One region of the Actinoplanes sp. NPDC051851 genome, then DNA from elsewhere that is predicted to be linked to it. Evidence: riboswitches for the same ligand, from Rfam matches in the RefSeq annotation. Region 1 holds a riboswitch; the other holds the start of a gene.
What was found. A riboswitch is a leader RNA that binds a small molecule or an ion and turns the genes downstream of it on or off. The one in region 1 is predicted to bind cyclic di-AMP.
Positions count from the first base shown of each region.

Region 1 (3,392 bases):
GGTCGGGGCGCGGGGATACCACTACCGGCTGCTGGCGTCGCTGGAGGCGGACGGGGCGGCCAGTCAGGCGGCGCTCGGGCGGCGGACCGGGATCCATCTCAGCGACCTGGTCGGCGCGCTGAACGAGCTGGAGGGGGCCGGCTTCGTGGCCCGGTCACCCGATCCGGCGGACCGGCGGCGGAACGTGATCACGCTGACCGGGGCGGGGGCGGCGCGAGCGAAGGAGCTGGGGGAACGGGTGGCCGAGGTCCAGGACGAACTGCTGGAGCCGCTGTCGGAGGCCGAGCGGGAGCAGCTCACCAGACTGCTGCGGAGGCTGCTCGACCATCATCGGGGCGGGTGACCGCACTGCTCCGGGCGTACGGGAGAAGCTTCCGGGCGTACGGGAGAAGCCGGGGCAGAGAGGGCCGCCACCGCCGGAGCGGAAGCGGCCCTCTGCGCGGAATGACCACTAAGCCGGTCGGCGATAGCCCGCGATCGGCCCTCGATCAATCGTCGCCATCCGCACATAGTCGCCCGTGTGCGGGGCGTGGACCACCATGCCGCCACCGATGTAGATGGCCACGTGGTGCACGTCGGAGTAGTAGAAGACCAGGTCGCCGGGCTTCAATTCGCTCCGGCTGACCGCCTTGGTGGAGTTCCACTGATCCTTCGTGTAGTGCTCCAGGCTGACGCCGACCGAGGCCCACGCCGCCTTCGTCAGACCCGAGCAGTCGTAGCTGTTCGGACCCTCCGAGCCGAAGACGTAGGGCTTGCCGATCAGGTCGCACGCCTTCTGAGCGGCCCGTCCACCCTTGTCGTTGGTGTAGGTGACCGGGCAGGGCCCCGTCTTGTACGGGCCGTCGTCGGCGTCCGACGCCTTGTACGCCGTCAGCCGCAGCTTCTGGAGCGACGTGATCTCCTTCTCGATCGCCACCTTCTTGGTCTTCAGGTCGGCGTCGCGGGTGGAGATCTCGGCGGCAAGCTTGTCCAGGGTCTGCTTGTCGGCGGCGTACTTGTTGCGCAGTTTCACCACACTGGCGATCGAATCCTCGCGGCTCTGGGAGAACTGGTCGAGATACGTGAGCTTCTCGGTCAGTCCGTCGGCCGAGCCGCTCTCCAGGAGAGCCGTGAAGACGCTCGGCGGGCCCTGCATGTAGGCGTCCGCGGCGAGACCGCGCACGTCCTTCATCGCGGCCTCGACCTGAGCCTCCAGCGGATCGAGCTTCTTGGCGAGATCCTTCTGCTGCTTCTGCAGCTTGGTCAGCTTGCCGTGCACGTCGTTGTAGTCCTCGATGACGGGCTCGAGCTCGTTCCACTGCTTGTCGATCTTGTCCTCGACGCTGGACGGCGAGGGTGTGGCGTGGGCAACTGCAGGACCGGTGAGAACGATTCCGGCCGCGGCGACGGCGCACAGCACACTGTGCACCAGGCCGCGCACACCAATCCGTTTCACGTGGGCGCGTTGTCCTTTCTTCCCACTCGGCCGCCGACCGGGTTAGCTGTCGGGTTCGGGCGGGAAGCACGCCCGGCCGCGGGGTACGCGGCTTCACCCCGGGAACGTGGGTCCCCGGCTCGCCTCTCGGCGATTAGGCGGTGGTTCGTCAGATCGGCCGGATGGACGATGGGGGGCTGCCGAACCGGGGACCACCGTACTCGGATCATGGGGCCAAATGAAGCGCGCGCCGGGAGGGATACCGCACGCACACCCCCCGATACGCAGGGTCACCGAAACGGCCAGGCTTTCAGGGCCAGCGTGAGCCAGGGCACCACGACGATCACGGTGGGTAGCACGACGAGCCCGATCGCCCCGGCGCCGGCAACGGCGGTGAGGGGGCTCGAGGTCCGGTCCGGGCCGTCCAGGCGGTCCAGTCGGCGGCGCCGCGCCTCCCCCGCCCGGCCGGCCGGCGCGGCCTCCCCGGCGAGCGGCACGGCGTCGGAGAGACGGGCGAGCGCGGCCCGCAGCGGGTCCGGCCCGGTGCGGCGGCGCGCGGCGTCGTCCGCCACCATCTCCAGCAGCTCGTGTACGGCGTCCAGCGGCGCCCGGCTCCGCAGCGGCGGCGGCACGGCCTGATAGAACGCGGTGAAGCTCTCCATCACCAGCTCGTGCCGGTGCCGCAGGTGCGCCCGCTCGTGGGCGAGGACCGCGTCGACCTGCGGGGCGTCCAGCACACGCAGCACGGCGTCGGAGAGCACCACGCGGGGTTCGCGCCCGGGGACGCAGTAGGCCAGCGGCAGGGGGCCGTCGAGGACCCGTACCTCGTCGCCGCTCAGTTCCTGGTGGCGCTCCACCCGGTCGAGCAGGTCGACCAGCATCCGGTGCCGGGCCCGTCGCGCCCGCGCCCGGTAGGTCACCCGGCCGAGCGAGATCAGCAGCCGGATCACGATCGTCCCGGCCACCAGGAGCGAGAAGACCAGCGCGGCGGCGGTGATCGGGTGCTCGGCGCCGGCCTCGCGGGTCAGTTCCTCGGGGCCGGCGAGCACCACACCGAGGGCGCAGAGCACCGCGGTCAGGGTGATCGCCTGCCAGAGCAGGACGGCGGCGGCCGGCGCGCGGTCCGGCCAGCGTGCGGCGGCCAGCACACCCGGGACGACCAGCGAGAGGGTCAGCCCGAGCGCACCCAGGACGAGTGCCGTCACGTCTCGTTGTTTTTAGCTTCTTCCATGGCGGCCGCAAGGGTACCCGGCGGGAGCTGGCCCAGGAAGTACGCGAGGGCGGCGTCCTGGTCGGTGGTGGAGCTGAGCGCGTCCATCATCAGGGCCGCGGTCATCTCCTCGCGGCTCTGCGCCGGCACGTACCGGTACGCGCGGTCGGCCTTCTGCTGGATCACCAGGCGTTTCTTGGCGAGGCGGTCGAGCACGGTCATCACGGTCGTGTACGCCAGATCACGGTCGCGGCCGACCCGCTCGTGAACCTGCCGTACGGTCAGCGGCTCGCGAGCGTCCCAGAGCTGTGCCATGACCTCACGTTCGAGGTCGCCAAGTGCCATGTGTCCCATCCTACTAGGGCCAGTCGTACTACGTTGCGTAGTATCTACTACGAAGAGTCGTAGAAGGGGCTACCCGATGGACGTGCTCGACCTGACGCGCTTGCAGTTCGCGGTCGTGACGATCTACCACTACCTGTTCGTGCCGCTCTCGATCTGCCTGAGCGCGACCGCGGCCGGGCTCCAGATCGCCTGGCTGCGGTCGCGGAACGAACGGCACCTGCTGCTCACCAAGTTCGTCGGCAAGCTGCTGATCGTCACCTTCGCGGTCGGCGTGGTCACCGGACTGGTGCAGGAGTTCCAGTTCGGGCTCGGCTGGAGCGCGTTCGCGAAGTTCTACGGCGACGTGTTCGGGCCGACCCTGGCGATCGAGGGGATGCTCGCGTTCTTCCTCGAGGCGACGTTCCTGGCGCTCTGGTACTTCGG
Region 1 covers NZ_JBFAYF010000066.1:27,654-31,045, reverse strand. The annotation lists gene AB0M08_RS39570 (MarR family transcriptional regulator) at 1-343, shown strand, start outside; gene AB0M08_RS39565 (NlpC/P60 family protein) at 452-1,435, opposite strand; cyclic di-AMP (ydaO/yuaA leader) riboswitch at 1,452-1,585, opposite strand; gene AB0M08_RS39560 (M56 family metallopeptidase) at 1,705-2,619, opposite strand; gene AB0M08_RS39555 (BlaI/MecI/CopY family transcriptional regulator) at 2,616-2,969, opposite strand; gene AB0M08_RS39550 (cytochrome ubiquinol oxidase subunit I) at 3,046-3,392, shown strand, end outside.

Region 2 (3,392 bases), on a different contig from region 1:
CGGCGTCCACCAGCAGTGCGAGGGCTTCACCCGCCTGCAGGAGTGGGACTTCGAGGGCACGCCGCCCGAGGGCTACCCACTCCTGCTGAACTTCCCGTACTTCGACCTGTACCGCAAGCAGGTGGTCAAGCAGGCCGACCTGGTCATGGCGATGTACATCCGGGGTGACGCCTTCACGCCGGAGGAGAAGGCGCGCAACTTCGCGTACTACGACGCCCGGACCGTGCGGGACTCGTCGCTGTCGGCCTGCATCCAGGCGGTGATGGCGGCCGAGACCGGGCACCTCGAGCTGGCCCACGACTACCTGGGCGAGGCCGCCCTGATGGACCTGCACGACCTGCACCAGAACGCCCGTGACGGCGTCCACGTGGCGTCGCTGGCGGGTTCCTGGATCGCGCTGGTCGCCGGCCTCGGCGGCATGCGCGACTTCCAGGGGCAGCTCTCGTTCGCGCCGCGGCTGCCCAGCCGGATCAACAACCTGGAGTTCTCGCTGCTCTGGCGGGGTCTGCGGCTGCGGGTGAACGTGACCGCCGACGAGGTCACCTACTCGCTGCGCAACGGCGGGGGGTCGGCCCGGCTCACGCTGCTGCACCACGGCAAGGAGCTGGAGGTGACCCAGGTGCGGCCGGTCACCATGGCCATCCCGCCGGCGGCGCCGGTCGGCCCCGCGCCGTCTCAGCCGGCGGGCCGCGCCCCGGTGCGCCGGAACACCAGCAGCTGATCTTCCCGGTACGCACGAAGGCCCCCGACCGCAGTGGCCGGGGGCCTTTCGTATCGGTGCTCGGTACTTCCTAGAGCAGCGAGACGTGCACGTGGTCGGTGTGGTCGCTCACACCGTGGTACGCGTGCCAGGTCCCGGTCGCCGGGAACCAGATCTGCTTGTACCAGATCACGTAGTAGATGCCGAGCCGGTCGGCGTTGCGCACGAGGAACGCGGTGAGGTCGTTGCCGTACCGCATCATGTCGTTGTTGTGCGCCGACGAGAAGCCGCTCTTCTGCAGTGACCAGTCACACGCCCGGCCCTTGGGGTGCTCGAACGGGCCGCCGTCCCGGTGACAACCGACGAAGCGGTTGAATCCGGCCTTCTTCACCTCCTGGTAGAGGTGCAGCGTCCGCTTGGTGATGCAGCCGTTGGTGGTCGGGTCGTTCTGGGTGCACGACTCGGCGGAGAAGCCGCCGCTGGCGTTGCGCGGCGCCGGATCCGCGACCTTGGAGACCGCGTCGACCATGCCCTGCGTGATGGTCTTGTTGATCCCGGTGTCACCGCCGAGCAGGGCCACCTGCTTGTCGGCCGACGTCTTCTGCTGCTTCTGCACGGCGAGCTGCTGCTGCTCGGTCTTGAGCTCGGCGTCGAGCGCGGTCTTCGCCGTGGTGATCTCGGTGAGCGCCGTGTTCAGCTCGTGCAGCTTCTGGTCGTGCAGCTTGTTGATCTCTTCGAGGGAGATCGCCTTGTTCAGGAAGTCCTGGGACGAGTCGCTGCCGAGCAGGAAGCCGACCGCGCTCAGGTTGCCGGTCTGGTACTGCTGCTTGGCGATCGCGTTGACCTCGGGCACCAGGGCGTCCCGGCGCTTCTCCGCGTCCGAGATCTTGGTGGCCAGCGTCTTCTGCGCCTTCTGCGATTTCGTCACCGCGGCCTTGGCGTTCACGTACCGCCGGTTGGTCGCTTCGAGCTGGTCGGAGAGGAGGTCGGGCTGTTCCTCCTCGTCCTCCTCGGAACTGGTGGAGGAGCTGGCGCTCGGTGCGGCGCTCGCCGGTGCGGAGGGTGCCACCAGGAACGCGGTCGCCACGAGCGGCGCCAGGGCCAATATCAGCCACCGGCGGGGACGTGCGGTCATCAACAATCCTTCCTTGTCACCGCCGACCGGGTTAGCTGACGGGTTCGGGACGGAAGAGATCCCTACCGCGCGAGGCGGATTCACCCCAGTGACCTGGGTCCCCGGCTCGCCCTTGCGGGGCGATTGGGCGGTGGCCTGCCGGCAACTCGGGGGCGGTGCCGTCCGGGCAGGACCGGCGAAGAGTTTACCCGAGATATCGCCATCCATGACGACCGAAGAAATGGCTAAAATCGTTACCGGTCAACGACTTTCCGTAGTTAGGTGACGTCATGTGATTGCCCTGTCGCCATGCGTACGAGAACTGTCGATTCCTCGATCGAGTGGGTATGGTCGGTTCGGTTCCCACCCGGGGACCGCCGCCTAATCGCCCGAGTGGGCGAGCCGGGGAACCATTTCTTCCGGGGTGAATCCGCCACGTGCGGTAGGGATTTCCTTCGTCCCGAACCCGTCAGCTAACCCGGCCGGCGGCCGACGGAAGGAAATGGCCTGTGCAGTCAGTACCTGCGCGGCGACGGTGGGTGGCGATCTTCGCTCTCCTCCTTGCCGCATGCGGGGTGACCGGTATAGCGACGCCGGCCTCCGCCGCGCCCCGCCCGCTCGCCGCGCCCGGTGAATCGGGTGACGACGGTGAGGGCGGCTCCAAGTCCCTGCTCGAACAACTCGACTCCGCCTCCAAGGGTTACGTCGAGGCCAAGGCGAAGCTGAAGACCTCGAAGGCGCAGCAGACCAAGCTGGCCGCCGAGATCAAGACGCTGGACGCGTCGATCGGCCCGCAGCAGGCGGCGCTGGACCAGATCGCGGTCCAGGCGTACACGACCGGCCGGCTCGGCCCGATCAGCGCGCTGCTCACCGCGGACTCCTCGGGCGCCTTCCTGGACCGGGCCATCACGCTCGGCACCGTGGCGGTCCAGCAGAACCAGGCGATCACCGATCTCCGGACCACGCTGACCAGCCAGCAGAAGGCCAAGACCGCGATCGAGGCCACCATCGTCGACCAGCAGAAGCAGGTCAACGTGATGGCCAAGAAGAAGCTGCAGGTCGAGACCGCCCTGAAGAACGCGAACCAGGGTGACGACGCCGACGGCGACAGCGGCAGCGGGGACAGTGCCTCGGCCGACGAGCCCTCCGGCAGCCTCGCCGGCGGGTGCACCGAGAACGACCCGACCACCACCGGCTGCATCACGCCGCGCCTGCTGTACGCCCTCAAGCAGGCCCAGAAGGACGGGTTCACCCGGTACGTCGCGTGCTTCCGGCACCAGAACAGCGGTGAGCATCCGAAGGGCCGGGCCTGTGACTTCGCCGCCGACAAGAACGGCTTCGGCGGGGTCGCCACCGGCGCCAGCAAGACGTACGGCAACAACCTGGCGAACTACTTCATCAAGAACTCCGACACGCTCGGGGTGCTCTACGTGATCTGGTTCAAGCGGATCTGGTTGCCGAGCAGCGGCTGGAAGTCGTACTCCGGGGCCGGCGGGACACCGTCGACCGACCACACGAACCACGTGCATCTCTCGGTGACCTGACGGGACCCGACCGAGACACGAAAGAGAGCCCGGG
Region 2 covers NZ_JBFAYF010000031.1:53,630-57,021, forward strand. The annotation lists gene AB0M08_RS27060 (glycoside hydrolase family 65 protein) at 1-721, shown strand, start outside; gene AB0M08_RS27065 (hypothetical protein) at 792-1,835, opposite strand; cyclic di-AMP (ydaO/yuaA leader) riboswitch at 1,839-1,975, opposite strand; cyclic di-AMP (ydaO/yuaA leader) riboswitch at 2,183-2,318, shown strand; gene AB0M08_RS27070 (hypothetical protein) at 2,390-3,358, shown strand.
Region 2: it holds a riboswitch for cyclic di-AMP, as region 1 does, so the genes downstream of both, AB0M08_RS27065 (hypothetical protein) here and AB0M08_RS39565 (NlpC/P60 family protein) in region 1, are expected to answer to the same signal.